3 regions of the Paenibacillus sp. WLX1005 genome follow, and region 3 is predicted to be linked to each of the others. Evidence: riboswitches for the same ligand, from Rfam matches in the RefSeq annotation. Region 3 holds a riboswitch; each other region holds the start of a gene.
What was found. Region 3 has a riboswitch for glycine ahead of ACE3MZ_RS23515 (amino acid permease). Riboswitches for the same ligand answer to the same signal wherever they lie in the genome.
Positions count from the first base shown of each region.

Region 1: it holds a riboswitch for glycine, as region 3 does, so the genes downstream of both, gcvT (glycine cleavage system aminomethyltransferase GcvT) here and ACE3MZ_RS23515 (amino acid permease) in region 3, are expected to answer to the same signal.
Region 2: it holds a riboswitch for glycine, as region 3 does, so the genes downstream of both, sdaAB (L-serine ammonia-lyase, iron-sulfur-dependent subunit beta) here and ACE3MZ_RS23515 (amino acid permease) in region 3, are expected to answer to the same signal.

Region 1 covers NZ_CP176756.1:4,108,115-4,118,174, forward strand. Annotated here, with positions in the region: gene ACE3MZ_RS17570 (GNAT family N-acetyltransferase) at 161-673, opposite strand; gene ACE3MZ_RS17575 (DUF2569 family protein) at 800-1,366, opposite strand; gene ACE3MZ_RS17580 (SDR family oxidoreductase) at 1,593-2,504, opposite strand; gene gcvH (glycine cleavage system protein GcvH) at 2,957-3,349, opposite strand; glycine riboswitch at 3,536-3,632, shown strand; gene gcvT (glycine cleavage system aminomethyltransferase GcvT) at 3,897-5,009, shown strand; gene gcvPA (aminomethyl-transferring glycine dehydrogenase subunit GcvPA) at 5,332-6,687, shown strand; gene gcvPB (aminomethyl-transferring glycine dehydrogenase subunit GcvPB) at 6,768-8,225, shown strand; gene ACE3MZ_RS17605 (putative quinol monooxygenase) at 8,557-8,865, shown strand; gene ptsP (phosphoenolpyruvate--protein phosphotransferase) at 9,472-10,060, opposite strand, start outside.
Region 2 covers NZ_CP176756.1:3,919,611-3,929,670, forward strand. Annotated here, with positions in the region: gene sdaAA (L-serine ammonia-lyase, iron-sulfur-dependent, subunit alpha) at 1-650, opposite strand, end outside; gene sdaAB (L-serine ammonia-lyase, iron-sulfur-dependent subunit beta) at 672-1,337, opposite strand; glycine riboswitch at 1,565-1,674, opposite strand; gene ACE3MZ_RS16705 (ATP-binding protein) at 1,834-4,617, opposite strand; gene ACE3MZ_RS16710 (response regulator transcription factor) at 5,194-5,895, shown strand; gene ACE3MZ_RS16715 (DMT family transporter) at 6,062-7,072, shown strand; gene ACE3MZ_RS16720 (iron ABC transporter permease) at 7,153-9,201, opposite strand; gene ACE3MZ_RS16725 (ABC transporter substrate-binding protein) at 9,198-10,060, opposite strand, start outside.
Region 3 covers NZ_CP176756.1:5,500,863-5,510,922, forward strand. Annotated here, with positions in the region: gene ACE3MZ_RS23510 (helix-turn-helix domain-containing protein) at 1-361, shown strand, start outside; gene ACE3MZ_RS23515 (amino acid permease) at 665-2,041, opposite strand; glycine riboswitch at 2,184-2,264, opposite strand; gene ACE3MZ_RS23520 (TetR/AcrR family transcriptional regulator) at 2,385-3,071, opposite strand; gene ACE3MZ_RS23525 (MATE family efflux transporter) at 3,241-4,602, shown strand; gene ACE3MZ_RS23530 (hypothetical protein) at 4,963-5,592, shown strand; gene ACE3MZ_RS23535 (hypothetical protein) at 5,616-5,822, shown strand; gene ACE3MZ_RS23540 (hypothetical protein) at 5,880-6,194, opposite strand; gene ACE3MZ_RS23545 (hypothetical protein) at 6,328-6,615, opposite strand; gene ACE3MZ_RS23550 (hypothetical protein) at 6,698-6,979, opposite strand; gene ACE3MZ_RS23555 (ABC-F family ATP-binding cassette domain-containing protein) at 7,335-9,077, opposite strand; gene ACE3MZ_RS23560 (hypothetical protein) at 9,229-9,510, opposite strand; gene ACE3MZ_RS23565 (winged helix-turn-helix transcriptional regulator) at 9,643-9,978, opposite strand.

The DNA of each region.
Region 1 (10,060 bases), 1.4 Mb from region 3:
ATCGGACAGGCTTTTTCATTGTTGATTTTTCGTGTTACGAAGGTGCTTGTACCAGCTGATCCAAAAAAGGACTATTCTTATCCGTCCCTATCGAATTTCGATCCATACGAGAAAGTCGTCACTCATTTGACCGTACGATCACTTCGCTGCAACCTGCGATTTACTCCCCTAAACGCTTACCAAGAATCGCCAGATGTCGGTCTTCTCCATCCAAGATAGCAACACGTGGCAAATGACCCCAATCTTCAAATCCGAATTTGCGTAGCAGATTCAGACTTGGATCATTATGGGCAAATACGAAGCCGAGCAAGGTATGAATATGCAGCGCCGGTGCCTGCTGGATTGCGTAACTAACCAGCTTGCTGCCAATGCCTTTTCCTTTAAAATCTTCATGTACATACACACTCAACTCTACCGTGCCATTATAAGCCGGTCGACCGTAAAAGGTCTGCAAACTCGTCCAACCAGCAATACGTCCACCCTGCCATAATGCCCATAATGGACGACGCTCTGGCTGGTGTTCGTCAAACCATGCCTGACGACTCTCGACCGTTACCGGTTCTGTATCCGCAGTCGCCAGACGACCGGGAATCGAAGAATTGTAAATGTCCACAATTGCTGCCAGATCTTCCTGACGTGCAATCTTGATCTCATATGCTACTGTTTCGCTCATCTCTCTACCTCACCTCAACAAAATTCTCTCTTTTGTATGATTCTAGTTGAGCATGCTACTGCTTGTAAATACGAATGGGACAATCACTGTGCGATGACGATTTTGCCCAATCATCATACTATGACATCAACGTATAAACGTGTTTCGTACGCGTACCGAACGCGAGAAATACAAATTCCACAGCAATGTAATAACAGCTGTCCAGATCATGCCACTCACCATGCTAACCGTTGGCGGCACGATGAAAAAGGTAAGTACAACGAGTGCCAGATTAATCAAAAGATACAAGCGTGCCATACGCGGGAACGAGCGTTTGCGCGTATACAGCAGCACGAGCAGAATGATTAACAACACCAATTTGATGCCTGCTGCCACCAGTTCAAAGCTAGATAACGACTGCAAATTCGTATCGTATACCGACAAGGCACGGTTCACTTCAGCTTGCATATCTGCCGGGAAAATATCCGGGTTGGCTGCGATAAACATAATAAATATGTAGGCGGGAATGGTGACAAAGGAAACGAATAGTCCCCAGTACATATACACCTGAAAAACAGCCATCCAACCGCCAAGTCCGACAAGCGGTGGACGATTGTAATCCGGTGGTTGTTGCCCCGGACGTGGGTTATTCGGTTGCCCGTTAAATGGTGGCTGCCCGGGATCGTTAGGATTGGGTGGAAAATTGTTGTTCATTGGTTCTATTTCCTTTCTAGTTCTAATCTGTTCCCAGACCGTACAAGACGGCTGATCGCGGTCGCTACTCGGCTTGATTTTGAATGTGTAATCATCCGGCTGCGAATCCGATGATACACCGCCAAATGATGCGCATAAGCACGCAAAACCCGCTTTCTCCAGTCTACCATAGCCAGCGTCAGAATAGTATTTTATCCTGCATGACCGCGTGTACTTCCCTTTCCTGTTACGTTTGGCTAAGCCCAGTCTGCCTTTCACTCCATGCCCATAGGCGTAATGCTTGCTGTCTATCCAATGCTCTGGATTGAAGTGGCATCACTTTTTTACGATAAAAATACTGACCGGTTTGCCCTGCAACCGATGGATCCGTTGCTAGAAATATAGCTGTCTCTGCTCCCTGCTCTGGCGTTTGAAAAAACGGTGTATGTGCCAGTGCAGAGAGCAAGCGTTTGCCAAAGCCGGTATCCCGATCCACACCGATACTCGTTGCAACCGCTCCGGGATGCAGGCTATTGACGGTGACGGATGTGTCTTTTAACCGCTCTGCCAGCACAGAGGTAAAATACAGATTCGCCAGCTTGGATTGCGAATAGGCGCTGACCACATTGTACCCATCCTGCAAATACGGATCATCCCAGTGGATTTTGCCGATTTTGTAGGCGTTGGAGCTGACGACTATGATGCGAGCTGCCTTTGCCTGTTGAAGGGCATCCAGCAGTAGAGAAGTCAGCAAAAAGTGTCCCAGATGATTGACTCCGATCGACATCTCGAAGCCATCTGCTGTTTCCTTGCGAGTAGGATTAACGACACCAGCATTGTTCAGTAGGACATCGAGATGGTCATATCGTTTGTAAAATTCAGCCGCGAATTCACGGATATTTTCCAGTGAACCGAGGTCGCACGTCATCAGTGTGAGCTGATCGGAACCACTCTCACGCTTCGCTTGCTCCAGCGCTTGCTGTCCACGCTTTAGATTGCGACACGCCATAATAATATGGTGCCCTTGCTTTGCCAGAGCGATGCTGGAAGCTAGTCCCATACCGGAATTGGCACCGGTAATGAGAATGATTTTGCGATCGGTAGCGGTGTTAGTGTTGTTAGCTGTGTTAGTGGTGTTAATATTTGCAGAATGAGTCATACGTTTGCTCCCTTCGATGTGCAGATGAAATGCAGATTGTTTTCGTTTGCTGTACGTTCCTTTTGTTGTTTTGAACTGTCGCATGTTAAATATTCCTATCTTTCATTGAAACATGTCTATCTCATTAGCATAAGTTTATATTTATGTTATATGTCTATGTCATTAGTGCATGCTAATATCTCATACGAATATATTTTGTATTATGCAGCCTTATATTTTAAGTAAACGTAAAGGAGTTCAGCAACGCATATGGAATAGGTATAGTATGGAATAATAAGGAATATGGGAAACGACAAAAAGCACGTAAAAAAGCCGTCATCCTGTTCTGTAACGAACAAGACAACGGCATGTACTAACAAGCAATATACGGTATATTCCTCTTTTCACCACTGTACATTCTGCTCATCCATATTCCGTCGATCTTTACTAAGAAATATGAATATTGGGGCACATTAATCCTGAGCGTGCGCACCATAAGCAGCTGCATCCAGTAGCTTGGACAGAGCAGCATCCAGATCGCCGTCCACCTTCAGCTCTAGCATCCAACCACGACCGTATGGATCGGTATTGACCAGCTCTGGCTCGGTTTCCAGATCGGGATTCAAGCGACTAACAACACCAGCTACCGGACAAAACAGATCGGATACCGTTTTGACCGATTCGATCGTGCCTACGACTTCATTCTCGCTCACATTGCGACCGTCTTCTGGCAATTCCACAAATACAATATCACCCAGCTGATGCTGGGCAAAGTCCGTAATACCAATCCGTACTGTATCATCACCAATACGCTCTACCCACTCGTGTTCCTCACTGTACAACAGCTGATCCTTGATTTCGCTCATGATTATGCTCCTCCGGTTCCATGTCGTGATTGCATTTTGCTCAATGCCACAAGAGTATAGTAAGGAAGTTGGCACTGTCAAGAGGCTTGACATCGTTTACTCAATCAAGTATTAATATAATAAACATACAATTTTAACGTTTCTAGTGTTGAATGTTCGGAAATACATAACATCATATGTGAGCGGATGAACGTACAGGGAGAGACTGCCACACCGATGGCAGCGCCGAAGGAGTAAGCCGGACACGGTGAATCTCTCAGGTATCAGGGACCTGTACCGGACGCAACTCTGGAGAGCATCCGGTGTAATTAACGATAAGTGCACAGCGGATCACCCAAGGGGAAACTTGTTTTGAGCCATTCTGAATAACCGGCAGACATTACTATGCTGGTAAGAATGTTCAGCGAGGTAACTCTCAGGTACCAAGGACAGGGAGAAAAGGGAATGAAGTACCGGATATATGCCGGTTTCTTTCCCTTCTCTTCCTGTCTTTTTTGTGCTTGTATACCGTTTCACCGCTCAAAATACTATTTCGAGGTGAATCCACATGACTGAATTGAAACGAACACCGCTTTTCCCGCTGTATCAACAATCTGGTTCCCCGCGCTGTATCGATTTTGGCGGCTGGGAACTGCCGGTACAATTTTACGGTATCCAAAAAGAACATGAAGCTGTACGCGAACGAGCTGGTTTATTCGACGTTTCCCATATGGGTGAAGTGATCATCAGTGGCGCTGGCGCACTCCGTTATCTACAGCATATGCTGACCAACGATGTTTCCCGTTTGCAGGATGCACAGGCGCAGTACACACTGATGTGCTATGACAATGGCGGCGTTGTGGATGATCTACTCGTTTACCGGATCGGTGAGGAGCATTATATGCTCGTGCTGAACGCATCGAATATCGATAAAGATATTGCATGGCTGCGCCAGCATTTGCCAGAAGGTGTGCAATTGAAGGACATTTCGGAGCAAACGGCATTGATCGCTCTGCAAGGACCGCATGCGTCCGCCATTCTGTCCAAGGCAGCTGGCAGTGATGTATACGCTGAATTGCCCGGCTTTTCCTTTGTACCGGAAGCGAAGTTGTTCGATGTGGAAGTGATCATCTCCCGCACAGGCTATACGGGCGAGGATGGATACGAGATCTATGCCCCGGCTGCACAGGCAGATGTAATCTGGAGCAAGCTGTTGGAGATTGGTGAGGAAGATGGATTGATTCCATGCGGACTTGGTGCACGCGATACACTGCGTTTTGAAGCGAAGCTGCCGCTCTACGGGCAAGAGCTGTCGGCGGACATTACGCCGCTGGAAGCAGGGCTTGGTTTCTTCGTGAAGCTGGATAAGGGTGATTTTATCGGACGCGACGTACTCGCTGGGCAAAAGGAACACGGTGCTCCACGCAAAATGGTCGGCATTGAGCTGATCGACCGTGGCATTCCGCGCTCACATTATCCGGTGTACCGCGATGGTCGGCAGATTGGCGAAGTGACTACCGGCACACAATCGCCGACATTGAAGCGCAATCTGGGCTTGGCACTGATCGAAGCGGATAGCGCCGCACTCGGTACGCCGGTCGAAGTCGAGATTCGCGGCAAGCTGTTGAAGGCAGAAGTCGTGAAGGCTCCTTTTTACAAACGTCAACCGGTGAACGTATAACACATTATATGATGCAACTATAGCTCATGCTCCATGCTGCTGATGTTCATTGTTAGCTGATGTTCATTGTTATATGTGGTGTTTACAGTTTCATCGTTGGCATAACCGTATAGACAAGATCACAGCTACGAGCAGCTTCTCATTCACGGACAAATTTACTGTTACCTATCGTTCTAAATAGACGCATACGCTTGCAATCACAACGAAATGTACGGCTAGATGCTCAATAGACAACAAAATCTGGTAACTTCTCTTCTGCGATATTGCACGTCACGCAAGTCCACATTAACCGGTAGCTACGCTGCCGAAAGGAGTACAGCCTATGAAATCCCATCGTTATATCCCGATGACACCACAAAATGAGCAGGACATGTTAGCCGTTGTCGGTGCTTCTTCCATTGAGGAATTGTTCAAGGACATTCCAGCTTCTGTTCGTTATGAAGGTACGCTGCCGATGTCCGGTATGCTGGACGAATATGCGCTAACCCGTCATCTGTCTACACTGGCAGGACGCAATGCGGATACAGATCGCTATACAAGCTTTCTTGGTGCGGGCATTTACGATCATCATATTCCGTCCGTCATCAATCATGTGATTTCTCGTTCGGAATTTTATACAGCATATACTCCATATCAACCGGAGATCAGTCAGGGTGAATTGCAGGCGATATTTGAATTTCAATCGTATATTTGCGAATTGACCGGTATGGCAGTTGCGAATGCCAGTATGTATGACGGTGCGACCGCACTGGCAGAAGCCGCTTCGCTAGCAGCCTCTGCTACCCGCCGCAGTAAGATTGTCGCCTTCTCCACCATTCATCCCGAATCCCGCGCTGTTGTGAACAGTTATGCACGCGGACTCAATCTGGATGTGGTCGAAGTAGCTTATGGCGATGGCATTACCGACATCAGTGCACTGGAAGAAGTGCTGGATGATCAGACAGCGGCTGTACTGGTGCAATCGCCGAACTTCTTCGGAGGCATTGAGGGCATTCAAGCAGCTGCGGATCTCGTACATCAACATGGCGCACTGCTCGTCGTCAGCACCAACCCGATCTCACTCGGTCTACTGGAAGCACCGGGTAAACTAGGCGCAGATATCGTCGTCGGTGATGCGCAACCACTTGGTATCTCGATGTCACTCGGCGGTCCAACATGTGGATTCTTCGCCGTTTCACAAGCACAGATGCGCCGCATGCCGGGTCGTATCGTCGGTCAAACAACGGATCGCAACGGGAAACGTGGCTTCGTACTGACACTGCAAACACGCGAACAGCATATTCGCCGTGACAAAGCGACATCCAACATCTGCTCCAATCAGGCATTACTCGCCTTGTCCGCTTCCGTTTATATGTCCGTGATGGGCAAACAGGGGATGCAAGATGTCGCTAATCTGAATGTACAAAAGGCTCACTACGCCGCACAACAGCTAGCACAGATTACAGGCTGCTCGCTGGCGTTCCAGTCTCCATTTTTCAATGAATTCGTACTGAAATTACCGCAAGCTACAAGCGCATCGCAGGTCAATGCCAAGCTGCTGGATAAAGGCTATATCGGTGGGTACGATCTCGGTCTGAGTTACCCGGAATTGTCTGGGCATATGCTGTTCGCCGTTACAGAAAAGCGCACCAAAGCCGAAATGGATCAACTGGCTATCGAATTGGAGGCATCGCTATGACAAACGAAACGTTACCAACTAGCACCCAGCCTGTCGGAGAATCTACACCTGCGGTTGCATCGACCGAAATACAAGGCGATATTGTCAAAGAAAAAGCACTCATTTTCGAATTGAGCCAGCCGGGTCGTGTTGGTTATTCGCTGCCAGAATGCGATGTACCACAGGTGGATGTGAGTACCCTCATTCCACAGGACATGCTGCGCAGTGAAGCCGCCGCCCTGCCAGAAGTGTACGAAGTCGACGTGATCCGCCACTATACCGAGCTGTCCCGCTTGAACTTCGGCGTGGATAATGGCTTCTACCCACTCGGTTCGTGTACGATGAAATACAATCCCAAAGTAAACGAAGATGTAGCACGCTATGCTGGATTCGCCAAAATCCATCCGTACCAACCAGAACAAAGCATTCAAGGTGCATTGGAACTGCTGCACACGCTGCAAAACGATCTAGCTGCACTGACCGGCATGGATGCTGTCACCCTGCAACCAGCTGCCGGAGCACATGGCGAATGGACAGGTCTGATGATGATCCGCGCCTATCACGAGAAGCGCGGCGAGCATCGCACCAAAGTAATCGTACCGGATTCTTCGCACGGTACGAATCCTGCCAGCGCAACCGTTGCCGGTTTCCAAACGATAACAATCCCGTCCAACGAACGCGGGCTGGTCGATCTGGATGCACTGCGCGCCGCTGTTGGTTCCGACACTGCTGCACTCATGCTGACTAACCCAAATACACTCGGTCTGTTCGAAGAACAAATTACCGAGATCGCACAGGTTGTGCACGAAGCTGGCGGACTGCTGTATTACGATGGCGCTAACTCCAATGCGATCATGGGCATCGCCCGTCCCGGTGATATGGGCTTCGACGTTGTCCATCTCAATCTGCACAAAACGATGAGCACCCCACACGGCGGCGGCGGTCCCGGCTCCGGTCCGGTTGGCGTAAAAAACAAATTACTGCCATTCCTGCCTGAGCCAGTCGTAGAACAACAACAGGACGGAACATACACGCTACGTTCTGGCTCCCCAGATTCCATCGGTCGTGTCAAAGCATACTATGGCAACTTCGGTATTCTCGTTCGCGCTTATACCTACATCCGTAGCTATGGACCCGAAGGATTGCGCCGCGTATCAGAATGTGCCGTACTGAACGCCAACTATATGATGCATCGTCTGAAAGACCACTACATGATGCCATACGATAATGTGTGCAAACACGAATTCGTTATGTCTGGTAAAGGTCTAAAACAATACGGCGTACGCACACTGGATGTCGCCAAACGACTACTAGATTTTGGCTACCACCCACCAACCGTCTATTTCCCGTTGAATGTAGAAGAATGCATCATGATCGAACCGACCGAAACCGAAAGCAAAGAAACACTTGACGCCTTCATCGACACCATGATCCGCATCGCAAACGAGGCCAAAGAAACACCAGAGCTGGTACTGAATGCACCATACAGCACCCCAGTCAGTCGTCTCGACGAAGCAACCGCTGCTCGTAAACCAGTACTCAACTGCGCATGCAGCTGATCACCAACTACAATCGTTCATATTTCCAAAAAAGGAGCATACCGCAATGGTATGCTCCTTTTTTCTGATATTACTCGAACATCTTCACCATATCACCTGCATTACCTGCATTACCTGCATTACCTGCATTACCTGCATTACCTGCATTACCTGCATTACCTGCATTACCTGCATTACCTGCATCAAGTATGCTCTCATCTCTCCCAATACAATACATAAATATTCCAATATCTATATTTGAAATCGAAACATACCATACGCAATAGGAAAACGAAGTTACGTATCGAATAATGATAACAGCTACATATCTACTTATGAAAAGAGGCGTCTTATGAGCAAATTCGGATTATTCGGCAAATTCACAGTACAGGAAGGTCAGCGCGATCACATGGTCGATATTCTACTTGATGCTGCGAAATCAATGGAGCAGTTGCAGGAATGCGAGCTTTATACCGTCAGCATTGCCGAAAATGAACCCGATTGTATTTACGTTTACGAAGTATGGAGCAACCAAGACGCGCATCAGGCATCGCTAACTTTAGAGTCAACACAGACACTAATCCAAAAAGCCAAACCAATCATTACCGGAATGGAACGCATATCCACCCTCCACCCCATCGGCGGTAAAGGCTTAAGTTGATAAAAGCATTATACTGCTTTTAGTGCTTTTAGTGCTTTTAGTGCTTTTAGTGCTTTTAGTGCTTTTAGTGCTTTTAGTGCTTTTAGTGCTTTTAGTGCTTTTAGTGCTTTCACCATTTACCCATTACACAAATCCTCACATATCAATACTTTTCACCCTATACCAACTTCCATTTCTCTAATCCCATTTTTATCATGTACCTTAAATACACTATTACCACATCGTTCACCATGCACATTACCAAATTACACATCATCAAAGCAGTCGCTATACAATATAACAGTTGCTACTTGCACAGAGCGGAGGAAAAGGAATTGTCCAAAAGGTCGATCTTTAAGCCTGTAGATTCACCGACTTATCCCATTCCAGAATCTACAGGCTTAACCGGAGACCGTTGGACAATCCTTTTCTGCAGCGGTCTCCCCAAAGCAACACCCACCACGACAACAGTAACAACAGCAATAACAGAAAAAAAGCTGATACTCCGAATGATCAGAGTATCAGCTTCATGGGATTGTTGGACAAACAATAAAAAGTCTTTGTAAAACGAATTCCACTCACATCATGCCGCACAAAGCTGCACCACATGCAAAATGAAAATCAATCTTACGCCTGAATCGCGTTTACCAGCTCAACCACTTCTTCGGCTGTTTGCATATCGAGTGCTTTGGTAGCCAGCTCTTGCATCTCAGCTTTGGACAGTTTGGCGATCTGACTGCGTGCAGGCAGGATCGAGCTTGCGCTCATGCTGAACTCATCAAGTCCCAGACCGAGCAGCAGTGGAATTGCAGTTGCATCCCCTGCCATCTCGCCACACATACCAGCCCATTTGCCTTCTTTGTGTGCTGCATCGATTACCATTTTCACCAGTCGCAGAATGGACGGGTTGTATGGTTGATACAGATAGGAGACGCGTTCGTTCATACGGTCAGCTGCCATTGTGTACTGGATCAGATCGTTTGTACCGATGCTGAAGAAGTCCACTTCTTTGGCAAATTGGTCAGCCAGAACAGCTGTCGAAGGAATCTCAACCATGATACCGAGTTGGATATTGTCGGAAACGGCAATACCTTCAGCAACCAGTTTGTCTTTCTCTTCAACCAGAACCGCTTTCGCTTGACGGAATTCGCCCAGTGTCGCGATCATTGGGAACATGATACGCAGTTCACCGAATACGCTTGCTCTGAGCAGCGCA
Region 2 (10,060 bases), 1.6 Mb from region 3:
ACCAGACCAGCCACTGGATCACAGATAAGACCGAGTGTATTTTTCAATGCCAGACCGACGGCATGCATCGCTTGCTCAGGGCTACCTCCACGCAGCTCCACCATCGCACCCGCAGCCATACCGATTGCAGAACCGACTTCGGCTTGGCAGCCTCCTTCAGCACCGGAGATGGACGAGTTGTTCGCAATGACGTAGCCGATCGCACCAGCGGCGAACAAGCCCAATACCATCTGCTCATCACTCCAACCAAATCGCTCTTGCGTACTTACAAATACACCCGGAATGATACCGCAGGAACCAGCAGTTGGCGTCGCAATAATACGTCCCATAGAAGCATTCACTTCGGACACTGCCAGCGCATATGACATCGCACGCGTTGAATATGCACCAGACACGGTTTCGCCGCCATTTAAGTAATCATATACTTTACGCGCATCTCCGCCAGTCAATCCACTTCGCGAAACGGTATCTTCATGAATCCCACGGTGAACCGCTTCTTTCATCACTTCGTAATACGCCGCCATCTGAGCGATAACTTCCTCTCGCTGTACTCCGGTTTCTTTGACCTGCTCCACAATCATCAGCTCGGCAATGCTGCACGAGCGTTCTTCACACAGTCGAATAATATCTTTTAATGTACGAAATTGCATCCTACTTCCTCCTTTCTTCGTTTAGTCGAGATCAATAACACCCGCACGGGTAACATGCGGCAATGCAACGATACGAGTCAATACCTCATCTGCCGGTACACCGTCTAACTCGATTAATGTCATCGCTTCGCCACTGCGTGATTTGCGATCCACATCCATGAAGCCGATATTCAGCTCCGCTTCACTCAGTGTACGCGTAATATCTGCCAGCACGCCTTTGCTATCCATATGCTCCACTACGAGCGTCGGATACTGCCCTGAACCTTTCAGATCAAATCCGTTCAGTTCGTGAATCTCAATGTTCCCGCCACCGATTGATGCACCTGCTAATTCAGCATGCTGTTCTCCCGCACGTAGACGTAAACGCACAAAGTTCGGATGTGGATAATTGCCCGATCCTTTATCAAATTGAATGGTCATACCCAGTCGATCCGCTTCTTCGGCTGCATCCGGCAGACGATCATCGTCTGTGCTATAATCCAGCAGACCGCCCACCAGCGCCAGATCGGTACCATGTCCCCAGTATGTTTCTGCAAAAGAACCGTACAGAATGATATCCACATGCTCCGGTTGCTGTCCAAGCAGCTGACGTGCCGCTCGACCTAATCGTGCAGCGCCCGCCGTATGAGAACTAGATGGACCGACCATAGAAGGCCCAATAATATTAAATACATTTTTGAAACGCATATGACTCCTCTTTTCCGCTGCTGCATCATTTGAGCAGGTATTGCTGATACATCCTTTTCTATGCTAATTCGATTGATTGTGTGCAATCCCCCGAAGAGCACATCAAAAAGGACAGAGCAGGACCTGCGGCGGCCTGTGTGCTCTGTCCTGTGTACCTGAGAGTTTGGACGGACGATGCTGACGATCCGTTATACCCCTTGGGTGGCTGAATGCTCTCTCCAGAGTTGCGTCCGGCAGCGGTTCCTGGGACCTGAGAGATTGGCAAGCCGTTGGCTGCGGCTGCTTGCTCCTTCGGTGGCGGATTACGTGCCTCCGCTAACTCTCCCGCTGTCTTCATTCGCATATAGAAGTTACAATGAACACCGCCGTATGCCCGGCATGTTCCTGATCATTCCTAGCTTAATCCAGCCGCTGAACGCTGTCAATTGCCATCGGGAAAATAAGTTGCATATCTGACATGCCCTGTAAAAACGAACGCCAATCTAGGCAATTTCCCTCAATCTATCCATTCTTCGGACGTCTCCAATAGAGGCAAACGGATCGCGAATACCGAACCTTTCCCCCGTAATGACGTAAAACTCAGCACACCTTCATGATCGTTAACAATCCGCTGAGCGATAAATAGCCCCAGACCTGTACCGCGAATCTGACGAGATTCCGTTGATCCCGACCGGAAGAACTTTTGGAAAATGCGCGGCTGATCTTGTTCCGAGATGCCAATCCCGTAATCCTCTACTTCTACCAGTACATGATCGGCTTGGCGTCGCACGCGAATATCGACTGGACGATCATCTGGTGAATATTTAAGTGCATTGCCTATCAAATTACTAATTACCTGAATCATACGATTATGATCGCCCAATATATAGAGATGGCGCTCTTCCACTTCCACATGCAGACGATCCCGAGATTGAATATCCCACTGCCAGCAGATCATCTTCACCAGTTCATCCAGCTGGATGCAGCTCATCAAATATTCTGCATGTCCCGCCTCAATCCGTTGACTATCCAGAAAGTCATCCAACAATCTCGACAGCCTTCCACCTTCAAACTGGATCGTATTCATAAACTCACGTCGGCGCTCTGCCGGAATATCCTCATACATTGACAACATCTCGATATACCCCATAATCGCCGATAATGGCGTCCGCAATTCATGCGAGACGACAGCAATCAATTCATTTTGCAGCTGCTTCGCCCGTTTCTCTTCGGTACAATCACGGAAAATAAGCAGAAACCCCTGATCAACACCACTCGCCGCATCGGTAATCGGGGTCAGATGGAGCGATAACAAGCGCTCATCCTGCATCTGGATTAGGCATCCTTGTTCCCATTCTTCATGCTGATCCAGATGCTGATTCAAACGTTCACCCACAATAAACGTCCCTGCCATCAGTTGCGATTGAATGCGCTCCAGCACTTCACTCACTGGCTTGCCATTGTAATCGTCCAGTCCAAACAGCATCTGTAACGTCGGATTGATTAGCGAGACGATGCGCGCCTCATCGCACATCATAATGCCATCCTGCACCGTTTGCAGTAGATTACCGGTAATGCTTTTCTGCATACGGGCAGCACCTTGTTCTTCCAGCAAACGCTCCGTCAACTGCTGCAACTGGCGTTCATGCTCGCTGTTACGTGCCAGCGCCTGCTCCTGTTCCGTCAGATCATGAAGGAAAAAGGTATGCACTGCCGCCCCATCATTCAATATCTCGCTACGGGTCAATTCTGCTGTAAACGTACTACCATCCAATCGGAACGCCAGCACCGTACTACTCTCGCGATCTGGATTCGTACGACCATGAATACGGATCAGATCTGACAGCGGCAAGCCAGACACTTCGGTCAGATCACAGCGGAACATCTGCTCAGCCGCCGGATTCATCTCTGTAATGCGTAACCGGCTATCTGTAGATATGATACCGTCCACTGCCATTTTCAGAATCGCACTCTTCTGCGCTTCACTCTCCGCCAGATCAAACGTGCGCTCCACAACACGAATCTCCAACAATTCTTTATCTTTTTTAATTTGCAAAAATTGATATTCCAGTGTACTCACCATCTGCTGGAAATTGTGAATCAGCTTGCGCATTTCGACGATGCTACTTTTCGGCCATTCCAGCGTATGATTCTCACGTAGCTTTTGCGGGATATGACTGGTTGCGTCTACTAATTGCTGCAATGGAATAGCGACGCGGCGTCCGATAAGTTGAGCCAGTATAGCCGCCAGTAGAATGATGCCAAGCATACGCAACATCATCTTCAAATAGAAGCCATATACCGGATACAAGTGATACGAAAACGGCAAAACAAGGATCAAGCGCTGATTATCATCCAGCACAGTGTTTAATACAAAATAAGACCGTTGCCACCGATCTGGTGGATAGACAGCATCAATCGGATACTGAGCATAGACGGATACTTGATTGTGCTGCTGCAATAAGGACTGCCGATAACCGGTACTTTCAGTGAATTGTCCAATCTCTGATTGTTGAATCGTCGTCGCCAACACTGTATTCTCAGCATCCACAATAATCGAATCGATGGAAAAGTCCTGTTTGTACGTTTGCATCAGACGCTGCTGCTCTGTTCCTTCCAATTGCTCCAGTCTGGAAATATACAGACGTGATGAACGCTCGACATAATTGGACCCCCAGTGCAATATATCTTGAAACTGCTGACTGCCGTTCACGAACAGAATCAGAATCGAACTGGTCATGACTACCATGAGCAAATACTTGAAAATCACACAGCGAATCGTCATATAATAGTACGGTCGTTTGCCAACGCGTACACGATTCAGCAAAAAGACAACTGTTGCTGAAGCCAGCAACGCATTACAGATGCCGTTTAGCAGTCGGTTAATTAGCAATAACCAGACTAAGCGCATATCTATCTCATCGTTCCAGCGCAATGCGTGCATACCGTAGATGATTGGCAATGCGATCGTCACCCAGAACAGTAAATCCAGCTTGAGTAGACTGGCACGCGGCAACCAGCGAAATCCCAGCGCCAAAAACAGAATTTCCATCCCGTGCAGCACAGTCATCGTTACAAATGACCCGGTCCATAGCATGGGCAGATGAATCAATATCAGCGCAGGCACCGCAAAGGAAAGTCCGTATAGTCGCAACACGACTAGCAGCGCAACACTGCCAAACATAAATTGCAGCACAAACGACAGGTCCAACACCCAGTAATTGAGTGCTGCACCCAGCAGCGTGAGAATAATAGTTCCGATCCATGGCGATGTAAATGATTGAAATAATCTGTAATTCATAATCAACGGTCCTCTCCATTGCGGACAGCAATCGCACCTGAAAGACCGTCTGACTTCGGGATAGACCCGGGATACGCGCGGCGCATCCGTTCATCTGTACTTCCAAAACGGGTATGCTGACTGTCATTTGTTTTACTAAAAATATTCCATATCCCCCATATCGTCTATCAATGGTACAATATATCCGTATTTACCAATCGGCAGGCTTACAGTATCTTAATCATTAAGACAATAAGATAACCAAGTAAGATAATTATAACCGCAAACATCCAATCAGAGAATCATAGGACACGTGACCATTCCGTTAAAATTCATTGTCAAACTCTTTTACATATGCACCAGGGATAATATTTTGCCGTGGCAGCCTATCCGCATCATATGTGCTTGATTACCGTCATGACGATCGTTCTGTCCGACATTGCCCGACCTTCTGGTTAATGTATGTAAACCTGTTTCCTTGCATCTTCCAAGATTCGTATCATGGACCGAATTGGATTACTTTATATACAAATTCAAAGGTACATCCTATATTCCACCTCGATACAGCCCTAATTTTCGTACAGGAGAGTGACAGCAATGCCTACCAAAGTTTTGCTCATTGAAGATGAAAAAAGTCTTGCCGATATGATCGCCTTTTTCCTTCAGGAAGAAGGCTATGATACCCAATTGATTCACGATGCCAGCGAAGCGCTAGCGCTGATCGATGAGTATGGTCCCGATATTGTCGTGACCGATCTGATGCTGCCTGATCTGAGCGGCAGTGAGCTAGTGCGGCGAATTCGCAAGCAATCGACCGTACCCGTGCTGATGATCTCAGCCAATACGATGCTCAACGAACGGTTAAAAGCACTAGAAAGCGGCGCAGATGACTTTTTGTGTAAGCCATTCAGTCTCAAAGAGCTGGATGCGCGCATCAAGGCACTGCTGCGTCGTAGCGACTTGCACCGGATGAACGGATACAGCCTGTCTACCAGCAATACGCAAAATCGTGTGTCCGTCAATGATTACCGACACAGTTTGTTTGTAGAGGATCAGGAAGTAGAAGTGACCCAGATTGAATTTGCCATTATGAAAGAACTGCACAATTCACCGGGCAAAGTATTTACCCGCAACGAGTTAATGGATCGGATCAAAGGCGGCGACCGTGCGTATCTGGATCGTACGATTGATGTGCATATTTCCAATCTACGCAAAAAAATCGAACGCGATCCAAAAAACCCGGAACATATCCTGACCGTCTGGGGTACAGGGTACAAATATGTACAGGTAGCGGAATAACCCTGCATTTTCCAATCAGGAAACACAATATTGATACGCGTCGATGCGCAGTTTACCGCGGACGACGATGGATATACCGGGCGATCGGTTCATGATCGCCCTTCTATTTTGACCACGTTTTGATCACGTTGACAACCGCTGATAAGCAGTATAGGAGAATGTACCAATGACTCAGGTAATCACAAAGCGGGAACACTGGGTTCCGCTTGAATTGTTGTATGTGATCGGCATTATTGCGATCTCGTTTTCATCCATCTTTATTCGCTGGTCGGATGCCAATGTATCGGCAATCGCAATGTACCGACTCTATCTCACCGATCTGCTGCTATTGCCGCTGGCGCTACGGCATTACCGTGCACTTCTGAATATTCCGCTACGCGCGTGGCTAATGCTGGCATTGTCTGGCATCATGCTGGCGCTGCATTTTTTACTGTGGATGGGTTCGTTACGGCTGACCACGGTAGCCAGTTCGACCGTTATTTTGACATTGGAGCCGATTATGGTTGTGATCGGATCGTACTTTCTATTCAAGACGCGCACGAATCGATTCATGATTATCGGAATGGCGCTGGCGGTTATCGGTTCGATTGCGATTGGCTGGGGCGATTTTAAAGTGTCCGGTACGGCTTTTCAAGGCGATATGCTGTCATTCTTCGGTACAATTGCCGTCGCTATCCATATGCTGATCAGCAAGCAGGTACGGGCGCATATGGATGCACTGGTGTACAATTTCTGGGTGTTCTTCATGGCGGCAACTGTGCTGGCTGTCTATAATCTGATTAACGATGTTCCATTTACCGGATACGATGCACGCGACTGGGGCGTATTCTGGCTGCTAGCACTGGTGCCAACACTGTTCGGGCATTATCTATTCAACTGGTTGCTCAAGTATATGAACGCAGGTGCCGTATCGATGGCAGTACTCGGCGAACCTGTCTTCTCCTCGCTACTGGCATTTTGGCTACTGGGCGAAGCACTGACTGGCATGCAGCTTGGTGCAGGTACACTCATTCTGATCGGCGTCTGGATCTTCATCCAATTCGGCAATGAAAAAGAAGAAACGCTCGTGCCACCGGATATTATGGCACCTGAGCACGAACCCGGCGACGATTCGGATATATCCGGTTCATCAGATGCCACCACCAGCTCTCTTCAAGCCGAAATCAGCAAAAAATAAACGATGTTACCGTACAATAAAAAGCTTCCCTACCGCTGATATAGCGAAATGGGAAGCTTTTTGCTTGTATCATCCAGTACTTATTGTAGCGGTCGATGCCAGTTGGAGCGATACATGAGATACAGGAAGTACGGTGTGCCGATTAGTGCAATTAACAAGCCGGATGGCAATTCTGCCGGAGCCATCACCGTACGTCCAATCGTATCCGCCAGCACCAGCATTAGCGCCCCTGTCAATGCTGATAAAAACATCGATTGTCGCAGATGATGTCCGGTTAGTAGTCGCACCATATGCGGCGCAATCAGACCAATAAAGCCGACTGTGCCCACGCAAGCGACTGCTCCGGCTGCCAGCAGCACGCCAACTGTCATCGATAATAGACGTGTACGACGTACCGCTAATCCAAGTCCACCTGCACTCTGATCATCGAACACCAACAACTCAAAGCGCCGTGCCAACCACCAAGCAACTGGCACCAGAATCAGCAGGAACATACCAATCGTCCACACCTGCTGCCATGTACGTGCATACGTACTACCAGTCAGCCAGATATAGCCCATACTGCTCCACAATGCACCACGCACGATTAGAATCTGAATTCCCGCTCCGGCAATCGCCGAGATTGCAATCCCCATCAGCACAACAGCCGATGGATTCAACCCCTTGTTCCATGATAGGAAAAAGATCAATATCGCCGCCACCGCCGCTCCAATAATCGCTGCAAGTGGCATCCAATACACCGGCAAACTAGGCCACATAATGATCACCAGCATCGCACCTAACCCTGCTCCAGAGGACACACCCACAATAGAGGCATCTGCAAGCGGATTGCGTACAGCAAGCTGAATCAATGTGCCGCTGATCGCCAGCGCTGCGCCTGCTCCGGCGGCAACCAGTGTACGCGGAATACGTAACTGGATAATCGCCGAATACAGCCCTTCTGAACCGAACAGCGATGACAATAGCTCACCTGGTGGAATGCGCAGCCCACCAAACATCGTACTGCCTACTATAATCAACAGCGTAACTATCACAAACAAACTCGCCAGCAGCGGAAACGGCAAACGCCGTCTAACGCTACCCGCACTCATGGACGACGCCCCTGCCCCACCCGCTGCCTTCATCCGGGTCATCACCAGCCAGATCAGACATGGCGCACCAATAATCGCCATTACAGCTCCTGTTTGCAGCTCCATACTGGAATTACGCACCATTTTGGCGAGTACATCTGCACCCGTAAGTAGCACCGCTCCCCATAAAAATGCCGCTGGCAGCAACCAGCGATGAGAACGCAAACCGCTCAAGCGAACGAGATGCGGTGCAACCAGACCGACGAATCCAATCGGTCCGATAACACTGACGATCATTGCCGCCAGCAATACGGCGATGATAAGTCCACCAGCTCGTGCGACAGCTACCTTTTGTCCTAGTGAAGATGCGGTTGCTTCGTCGAGATCCAGTACATCCCACTGTCGTGACAGTACGATAGCAAGCATTCCAATCCCGATTACCCACGGCCACGCATATTTCACCCCGCTCCAATCATTTTGGACAAGTGAACCGGAGCCCCACAGAAACAATCCTTGTGTCTGAAAAGCAAAAAAGATATGCAACGCACTTGTAAAAGAACCTAGCAGCATCGACACAATCATACCGGACAGCGCCAATCGAACCGGGCTAGACGTACGCCCACCGCCCATGATATAAGCAGCACCTGCTGCTAACAAACCACCCAGCGAAGCGAACAAAAAGGGCGACTGATGAAGTAATCCCGGAAACATCACCGTACCCAGCACAACGACAAAATATGCTCCTGCGTTAATACCGAGCGTATCCGATGCCGCCAGCGGATTACGCGTAATCGTTTGCAACAAAGCCCCGGCGACAGCGAGTGCCCCACCAGACAAAATCCCCATCGTCGTACGCGGAATACGCAGATCCCATATTATATTGTGCTCAAGCGTACCTTCACGTCCGGTCAAAGCCGAGACGACCGTATGCAGCGGAATCGATGCCTCTCCATAACATAAGCTTATAAAAAAAAGCACGATGAGAGCGGCAATGCCGCCCCCATAGATGCTTACTACACGCCAGTGTTGAACCGGTTGCAGTTGTGAAACGGAACTCATTTCGTGACCGCTCCAACGACCTGATCTACCAGTACTTTAGAAGAAATCGGACCGCCAAAGGTCCATGTTGTACCATCCAGCGCATACGTGCGCTTTTCTTTTACAAAATCAAGCTGATTCCAGACCGAATTGTTTTTCATCGGAGCACCGAATACATCGTCGTCCGGCTGTACAATATAGAGCAGACTGCTATCCTTCACTTTGGACAATGATTCGATCCCAACGGTAGAGAAACCATATTGTTCAAATTGATCCGACTTCCAATCGTTAACGAGACCAATGTTGTCTAACGTATCCACAACGACCGAATTGTCTGTAAACATACGGAGGCTGGCAGCATTTTGTGAAGTGAATGCCTGCGTCAGCGCATAATGCATACCTTCTTTGCCCGCTGTTTTCAATTGTTCTTTGGCATCGTCATAATGAGTATCCAGATCCGCTAGTACTTGCTTCGCCTGATCTTCTTTGCCTACTGCTTTGGCAATTTCGTTGAATACTTCAACCATGCGATCATAATCGTATCCTTTGTCCTTATACATATTATAATCCAGCGTTGGTGCAATCGCTTTTAACTGATCGTACAATGCTGGCGTATTATCCGACGTTTCGATAATCAGATCAGGTTTCAGTGCAGCGATTGCTTCCAGATTCGGTTCCGCACGCGTCCCTACATCCGTTACACTAGCATCCAGTGCTGCATCAGGTGTTACCCACAGCTTGTAATCAGCCGTATCAGCATTACCTACTGGCTGTACGCCAACAGCAATCAGATCTTCGGCAAATGTCCATTCCAGTACAACGACACGTTTAGCCGGTTGATCCAGCTTCACTTCGCCATGATCATCCGTAACGGTAACCG
Region 3 (10,060 bases):
GTTACCCAAACATGCCAAACAGCAGCAGGAGCGATTGCAGCTCATGCTCAGTTACATCCACCAGCACTTCGTTGATCCCATCACGCTGCAACAAATCGCCGACATCGCACATCTGAGCGTATCCGAATGCACCCGCAGCTTCCGCAAAACGATCCATATGACGCCCTACGACTACCTGATCAAATACCGATTAAAAAAGAGCTGCGATCTGCTGCTGGGTACGGACGATACAATTACCGAAGTCGCACAGCACGTCGGATTCAATCATGTGAACCATTTTATCCAGTCGTTCAAAAAGGCATATGAGCAAACGCCAAAGGAGTATCGGAAAGCAAGATTGCAACAGGCACATTCACAATGATCGTCATTTCCAAGCATTAGGTACGTGGTTACTTTCAACACAGACAGAGTGCTTCTGAATGCAAAAAAGACGAATCGAAATCCAATACCAAACAGCTCTATGCATATATAGATCATAGAGCTGTTCACACATATCATTATGATTGCAGTTTGTATACTTGAAGATAAGCTGTACTGCATACTCCTACTCGTGTGAAATAGGTGCATTTGTTTGCACTGTGTTTCGTATGTCATTTCTGGACATAATAGTTTCTTTGATAGCTGTCACGGCATGTTTGACACTCCGCTATCATTCATCTGCAACTTACGTATTCGTCGTCTCCAACACCGGCTCACTGTCTCTTTTTCGCCCGCGAAGCTGGTACAATACCAGCAGCAAAATAAACCAAATCGGTGTACATAATAGCGCCGGACGCGTCTCACCAGAGATGAGCATAATGACCAGAATACCCGCAAATAACGCCAGTACTACATAATTGATCCACGGTGTAAATGGTGCTTTGAAGCGAGACGTCGCATGCAGCTCCGGGCGACTTCGTTTATACCGAATATGACACACCAGAATGACACCCCACACCCAGATAAAACAAATGGCACTGATCGTCGTCACAATCTCAAATGCCTGTCCCGGTAACAGCTTACTCAGTAGCGCACCACCAGAGATCACAATGGTAGAGAGGAACAGCGACTGACTCGGCACATGATTGCGGTTCAGTCTGCCCAGTCGCTGTGGAGCCTGACCCTTACGGCTCAAATTGTACAATATGCGACTTGTCGAGAACATGCCGCTGTTACAAGCGGAAGCCGCCGACGTCAGCACGACGAAGTTAATAATGCCCGCTGCCACCGGAATACCGACCAGCGTAAACGTACGGACAAATGGACTTTCCGACGGACTCAGCTGTGTCCATGGATTGATGCACAGCAGCACGAACAGCGCGCCAACATAAAAGAACAGAATGCGCAGCGGAATTTTGTTGATCGCCGCTGGAATACTTTTCTCCGGGTTGGCGGTTTCTGCTGCCGATACACCGACCAGCTCTACGCCAACATAAGCGAATACGACCATCTGGAACGAGAACAGGAAGCCCGACACGCCATTCGGGAATATGCCGCCATGCTCCCATAGATTGCGTACCGATACGGTACCTGCATCCGTGCGGAAGCCCATCACCAGCAGTACAATGCCCAGCCCGATCAGCGCCAGAATCGTAATGACCTTGATCAACGCAAACCAGAATTCCAGCTCCCCGAAGTTTTTGACGGTCATTAGGTTCAGACCTAACAATACGATCAGACACAGCACCGCTGGCATCCACTGCGGAATATCAAACCAGTACTGCACATACACGCCGACCGCGATCACATCCGCCATCGCCGTCATAATCCAGCAAAACCAATACGTCCAACCCGTCACAAATGCTGCACGCGGTCCCAAATAATCTTCGGCAATATCCGTAAACGACTGGTATCCCGCCTTAGACAGCAGCAATTCCCCCAGCGCCCGCATCACGAAGAAAATCGCCATGCCGACGATCAAATACGTAAGAATAATCGAAGGCCCCGCCTTCTCAATCGCTTTGCCGGAGCCGAGAAATAGCCCCGTTCCAATCGTTCCTCCAATTGCAATCAACTGAACATGCCGGTTGGCAAGTTCTCGTTTTAACCCTGTCTGTGTCATCATGTTTCCCCCTTGATCTCCTATCTTTCTGTAAAAAACAATAAAAAAAGAGACTGGATATCATCCAATCTCTCAGCGCACAAGAATAACAAAATACATACGTGCCCCGCAGCATATACGTCGCCGCATGACACCTATCTATTCGTACTCTTCTGTCCGGTTGCCTGAGATTGTGAACCCTTCGGCGCTGCGGTGTACCCGCAGTCTCTCCAGAAGCTGCTCCTGCTGTAGTGTGATCCACAGCAATCATAGCCCTTAAATATATGAAGTTAGTTAGGCATTACTGCCATTCCGATATGTTAACATAGTACCGCCAATGTGAGCAATGGATCAGTGAAAAAAGTTACACATCCATATTCTGCTCCACAATCACCTGCTCAATCCCTAGCAAAATCACCTTCAGTCCAAAATCAAACGCCCGATCACTTCCCATCAGCTCAAACAGCTCATTCTGGAACATGCGCCGGAACAGCCACGTATCCTGATCCGGCATCGAATCCATCACCTGCATCATATGATCGCCCATCGTAGACTGCTGCTCCTGACTCATGATCTCCACATTACGCTGATGCTGATAATGATCCAGCACAAAATAAAACACAAAGTTGATCAGCGTCGTCACAACCTGCATCTTCTGATCCTGCGCCAGCGGTGTTTCCTCTACACAAGAGAGCATCCGGTTGGTGAAGCGGATAATGTCCGGATCATGCGGCAGCGTCATCATCATAAGCTGTGTGGAGCACGGATAGCGGCTCAATACATCACGCGTAGTAACGGCAAGTTCGGTCAGCTGCTGCTTCCAATTCCCCTCGCTATGCAGCTCATCCACGATCACTTTAGATACATGATTCGCCAGCCGCTGGTATAACTGCTGCTTGCTTTTAAAATGCCAGTATAGCGAAGGCGCCTGAATGCCGAGCCGATCGGCAAGCCGCCGCATACTTAATTTCTCAATGCCGTCTTCCCCGAGAAGCTCCCACGACGCTTCAAGAATCTTATCCTCTGAAATTTGAGGCTGCTGCTTTTTCATCTATATCCATCCCTCGAAAAATTTTATCTAACACTGTAAGTTTATGCTTTACAAGCATCTCATCCCATGATAACATCTAACAGTGTAAGGCTCAACTAACACTGTAAGGCAATCATTGATAGACCAAATATTTCAACAGCCAAATTATCTACAGAAAGCAGGAATCCCCATGGATACAGAAAATCTGCATTACTTTGAAAAAGCCCCTATCGCCAAAGCCGTCGCCCACTTTGCCGTTCCGATGATGCTTGGTACATCCATGAGCGTCATCTACTCCATTTTGAACGCGTACTTCCTCGGCACGCTGCACAACACAGCGATGCTGACCGCGCTGGCGCTAACTTTGCCACTGTTCGCCATCATCATGGCACTCGGCAACCTGATCGGTATGGGCGGCGGTACATTCATCTCCCGTCTACTTGGTGAAAAGCGCTACAACGACGCCAAGCACGTTTCGTCCTTCGCCTTTTACAGCAGTCTGCTGCTCGGTATGCTCGTTATTCTCGTCGGACTGCCGCTAGTGGATATGATCACTTCCGGGCTGGGCGCGACGACCGAGTCATTCGCGTTTACCAAAGACTACGTGACCGTCATGCTGATCGGCTCTCCCGTCGTCGTCCTATTCTTCACGTTAGAAAATATCGTGCGTGCCGAAGGATCGGCAATTACGTCCATGATCGGTATGATTCTGAGCGTTGCCGTCAATATCGTACTGGATGCACTAGCTATCTTCGTACTCCACTGGGGTGTGACCGGCGTCGCTGCTGCTACCGTAGTCTCGAATCTAGTCGCAAGTGCCTTTTACACGCATCATCTGGGCTTCAAAAGTCCATTTCTGAGCGTGTCGATCCAATGGTTCAAAGCGAGCAAAGAGATCATGAGCAATGTCTTCAAAATCGGTGTACCTGTGTTTATCATGAGTGTGTTCCTTGGTGCGATGTCGCTGATCCTGAACTATTTTCTGATTGAATACGGCGATGCTTCCGTTGCCGCTTACGGGATCTCGTCGAGATTGCTGCAATTTCCAGAGTTTATTCTGATGGGATTGTGTGAAGGGGTCGTGCCGCTAATCGCCTTCTCGTTTACCGCGAATAAACTGCGGATGAAGCAAACGGTCGGATTTACGATCAAAGTCATTGTGGCTATGGCACTGGTGTTTGGCGTAGTGGTATATGCAGTATCGGATCATCTGATCGGCTGGTTTACGAATGATCCGCAGTTGATTGTGATGGGCAGTTATATTTTGCATGTGACGTTCTTGTCGCTGTTCATTACTGGCATGACGACACTGTTCACTGGTATTTTCCAAGCAACGGGTCAAGGTACGGCGGCGTTTATTATGTCGATCATTCAAGGCGTGACGCTGATTCCGGTATTGTTCATTGCGAATCATGTGAGTGGGTTCCATGGGGTTGTGTGGTCGCTGGTCATTGCGGATGCGGTGGCGTTTCTGGTTGGGGCGGGGTTGTTGTACGGGCTGCGTAATAAGTTGGAGCCGGAGATGCCGCAGGAGCTCGAGACGGCTTTGTAATACGATAAATAGCATATATACATTAAGTCTTTCAACGTGAAAGGCTTAATGGTATACATAACATTCATTCTATATTTTATTTTTCAAACATTGATTATTTAATAACTAAGCTTTATTTGTGTATAAGACCAAAGTAATAAATGTTATATCTTGTATACCAATTAAATGATCTTCATGGTAAATATAGTAAATGATAAAAGGCTCAATTTAGCTAAGAAAATAGTTTGTTTTTGTCGAAAAGCTTTATCAGTCAAGATGTTTTGTTAGACTAAAAATGTATTCAAACGTATAAATGAAGGAGGCTTGATTGTACATTCAGCAATAATTATATGTAGAAAGAACATATACTTAGGAGGAAAAATGAAAAAAACAATTGGTTTTTTATTAGCTTTAGTGCTTTTCACAGTAGCTTGTACGCCGACCTTCGCTAGCGATACTCAAAATAAAGAATTTACAAAACAAGATATTTTGGCTTTAAAACCTTATGTATCTGTAAATGAGAGTGGATTTTTTGAACTAGATTATTCTAAAGCTCAAAAAGATGAGGTGGATTTAGAGCTACTACAAGGGCAGAAAATCTACTTTGATACGTTAAACAAGCAAATTGAATCTGGCGAGTTAAAGGCACATTCTGATTTAAGTATTACGTCTGAAAATCTAGCACCTCTTACTTCTGATCTCAGCAAATCGGTCACAGCATCTTGCGCTGGAAAAAATACAGCTGTCCAACAATACTGGTGGGGTTATAGCCGTTATATGAATAGTTGCGAAGCTAATAGGTTTTCTGCTGACCTTACCGGTGTATCGGCAACTAGTGGTGGGGTTGCTATAGTTGCTGCTTATTTTGGAGCTATTCCTGCCATTCCTCCAGGAATCACAGCAGCTTACTTTGGACTACTGGCTTCACGAGTCGCTGCTAACAATGCAAATAGTACAGGTATTTACTTGGAAATGACTTGGGCATTAGCTTTTAACATTACTCCTCAATAATTTTTTACTTAGGGGGTGAACGTATGTGGAACTATAATAACTTTGTTATATATGTTCTTCCTGTTTTAGTATTGATTCTTCTTGTAGCAATTATTATAAAAGCGGTAAGAGAGTACAAACAAAGTGATGCTGCTCAAAAGAAAAAAAGTTCTAAGCAAATTATCATTTCTTCACTTTTAACTCTCATTCTTATTTCTGGTTTCCTTTATTATCTGGTAGCAACAGTTTAAATGTATCCAAAAAGACTGTAGTTTAGAACTACAGTCTTTTTGTGATTGCATTGTCTATTACATATCATCCAGTTCCTCCAACTTTAACAGGTCAATTATATCATCACCTTGTTCAATGATTTTAACTTGTTTTTCTTTATGATAATCCCATCCCTGATCGATAGCATACTGGATCAGACGTGCGCACACTAGAGGACGATTGGGATTCACATCATGCATTCTTCTCCAACTAAATAGAAATTCCACATAAGAGGTTTTGGAAGAATAGACTTTGACACTAACCATCGGAATCGAAGGTTTCTGGTTGATCACACAATGGAATGTATAGTCATTCACAGTTACTTTCTTTTGCAGTTTCTCAAATAACTTCATCCCATTCTCCTTCCAATCATTGATTATAATAGGTACATGTATTATACCTGAAAAGCAGATTCGACCGATCCATTGCCTGCATAAGCTGAGATTTCTTCACTTTTAACTCTAGTTCTAATTTCTCGTTTGCCTTCTACTTACTTAACCACCATGCATAGATACGCGTAGCCACTCCTGAACAATTTTCCTTGTTAAAAGCTTGCGCATCAAACGCCTTCACAAACACATATGTAACGAGATCAATGGCTTCATCCAGATTATGAACATCTACCAAACCATATAAAATCTGCCATGCTTCCTCATCAAATTCGTCCGCGATCTCACCTTTATCGGACAAGCCGTACGGGTCGAACTCACATAGAATCATATTCAACTCGGCGTATAACTCGCGAAAGTAATGCAATACTTGAACTTTGTCCATAGGCATCCCCTATTCTCATAATCGATTGCTTCAAATAAAATGCTAAAGTACTTCACTTAGCAATACTTGCCATTCCATCTTACTACATATCACGAACTAACGACGTATCCAAATACTCACTTCCCAAATACCCGCTACACAGCACCGGACGATTCACAATTTCGTAAAATTTCTTCATATCTTTGCCATGCGTCTGAACCCAATCCTCAAAAGAATCGAACTCCTCTTTGGAAATTTGATGATATTCCGGCGAGTCTGCCACCCCAGTCAGCACTTCATACACATAAATATCATCGCCAAACATCCCGACTGACTGATACGGTCCTTTCTTTAAACGTACATATTCCGTATAGCGCATGCTCATAAGTGTCGCACAACCTTTCTGTCATCCTGTATAGTTTTAACGTCTTCAATGTCTTGAACGTCTTCAATCCTTTTTATCCCATCATACATCCGCAGCCAAAAAGAAAACCACTCCCAATAGAGTGGTTTCTTTACAAAAATACATTGGATCAGGAGAATCACTGCAACAATGGGAAGGATTCAGCGATCGCCGTATCTAAAATAACGAATATCACTTTCTCCTCATCCATTGGTTTGTCCTCATACGCATCTTTCATCCCGTGCAAATGGTATCCCATTCAGCTAAGCACAACATAAACAGTATACCATCCGAACCAAAGAAGCTTCTGAGCAATGCACCATCTTACCGCTCCAACTTAAAGCAACTTGATCAACGCTTCCAGCTCATCCATCAAGCTCTGCGCGCCTTCAAAATCCGTGTTTTTCAACGCCAGTTCAATCTGTAGTTCAACAGCCTTTTTCTTCTGCTCGTTTGCCAGATAGTCTTTGTCAAAATGGCTCGCATAGATCATCTGTCTGAATTTGCGCATACTCATTTTCCGAATCGTCTTGTTGTCGATGATCAGCACATAATCCATCCCGTTCACAACCGAATAGAAATCATGCGAGATCATCAGAATCGCGCCTTTGTACTCCTTGATCGCTGTTTCCAGCGCAATCTGTGTGTAGATGTCCAGATGGCTTGTCGGCTCATCGAGTAGCAACAGATTGGCATTGCTAGCAGCAATCTTCGCTAGTTGCAGCATATTTTTCTCGCCGCCAGATAGCGATTGGATTTTCTGGTTCAAGATTTCCCCTTCAAAGCCATAGCTGGACAGATACGCTCTAATCTCGTCATACGTGCTGAATCCAGCTTCGATAAACTCTTCCAGAATACTATTGGCATCGGTCAACGTCTCGCCTTGCAACTGAGATAGATAACCGACCTGCACATCGTCATGAATGGCAATCGAATCCTGCTGATTACGGAAAATATCCCGCAGCAACGTCGTTTTACCCGTTCCGTTTGCACCGATAATCGCCACTTTGTCTGTCGATTTCATTTCAAAATCCACATGCTCTAGCAGTAGCTCGTCAAAGGAAACACCGTAGTCATTCACCTGTACAATAACGGTTTCGTCTTCCAACTCACGACTCAGCCCAAAACCAATAAGCGGCTGTTTAATATCCACGAATGGCGCTTTGATGCGGCTTGCTTCCAATCGTTCCTGTACCTTCATTCTCGCCTTGAGCGCTCTGCCACGGGACTCGTCGGAATTGTATGTCGCGATGGTACGCAGATTATCGATAATGCCTTCATTGCGCGCCACTTCTTCCGCTTCAGCGACAGCAATCTCCTGCATCTCAATCTTCGTTTGCAGCAATGAGAAGTTGTAACCGATATAGCGTCCGTCAAACTCCTGAATCTCTGCATTTTCGAGATGAATGATTTTGTTAAAGCAATGATTGAGCAGATAGCGGTTATGCGTGACGACGAGCAGCATGCCTTTGTGGGAATTGATAAGCTTTTTGAGCGCATTGAGATTTTCAAAGTCCAAAAATACATCCGGCTCATCCATAATCATCAGGTCAGGACGATTCAGCATTTCCTTCATGACTTGAATGAGCTTGAATTCGCCGCCACTCAAAGAGGATACATCTGTATCTTTGAGCTTCATGAGGTTGGCGAGATTGAGTTGCTTGTTAATTTTGCTCTCAAAATCATCTCCGCCGATGGCTTCCATTGCATCCAGCGCCAGCTGGTATTTCTCCATAAGCGCATCCATATCCGATGTGGTGGCCATCTCAGCATAGATGTCGGTAATCTCATCCTGGATCTTCATAAATGGTTCTGCGATATATTCAAAAACGGTGATTGGCTTGGTCGTATCGACTTGGGAAAATTGACTGACGTACCCGATAGTGACACTTGGATCGATCTCCAGCTTGCCATCGAACACATGCCGCTGCGGGTCGATCAGCATATCGATCAAGGTACTTTTCCCACTGCCGCTCGTTCCGATAAATGCACAATGTTGCCCTTCTTCCAGTGTAAAGGAGATGGTATTGTATAGCTCCTTTTGCGGGAACGAGAAGGAGAGATGTTCAACTTTAATCATAGTGTTACCTTTCTTTGCAGATAAAATAGGGTTGGTGCTTGGATGTACTGCAGAACATCCTGTTTGCGTTTGCCACTCCTCAGAGTAACACTGTTTGTAGGGGGAATACAATGGATTTGTGGAGGATAGAGCGTGTATTATGTTTTGTTTTTTATAAATCTTGCAGCAATGACATGTCTAGCTGCGCTCTGCCCAGATACCCGCTACACAGGACAGGGCGTCCAGCGATCTTATAGAATGTCTGCATATCTATATCATCGTTCTGACCCCAGACTTCAAACGAATCAAATTCTTCCTTGGAAATCTGATGATACTCTGGTGTATCAGTGAATCCGGTTAGTACTTCATACGCATAAATATGGTCGCCGAATGTGCCGACCGAATGGTATCCGCCTTCTTTTAGCCGTACATATTCTTTATAGTGGATGCTCATGATTGTCACCTTGCCTTTCGCTCGTTCCTGCCTCCATGGGTCGCGTTCTACGTATTCCCTCTGTTGCTATACGTCCCGATGCAAGCCAAGCGCAATATTGCCTTTCTTTCAGTATAACGGAGAGGTTGTGGATTAACGATTTTGTGCTCCCCATTCGCATAACTGCTCCAATACAGGCAGTAACGTTTGTGCTTTTGGTGTTAACGAATACTCTACTTTCGGTGGTATCTGCGGATATTCATTGCGTTTGACAAGCCCGTCTGCCTCTAATTCTTTAAGCTGCGCACTGAGAACTTTGTACGTAATTGTCCCGATCTGTCGGTGCATCTCATTGAAACGAACCGTTTGTGCGTCTGCGAGCACGTATAAAATCGCCAGCTTCCATTTGCCGCCAATCACCGACATCGTATAACCAAATGGCGTATCTGCAATCACCGTTTCGTGCCCTTTCAAGTCTCTGATGCCCATCGTTACACTATCCTTTCAGATAGTACCTGTCTTTATTGTGCGTACTACCCCATGATTTTTGCCCAGTTTATACTAGCATTAA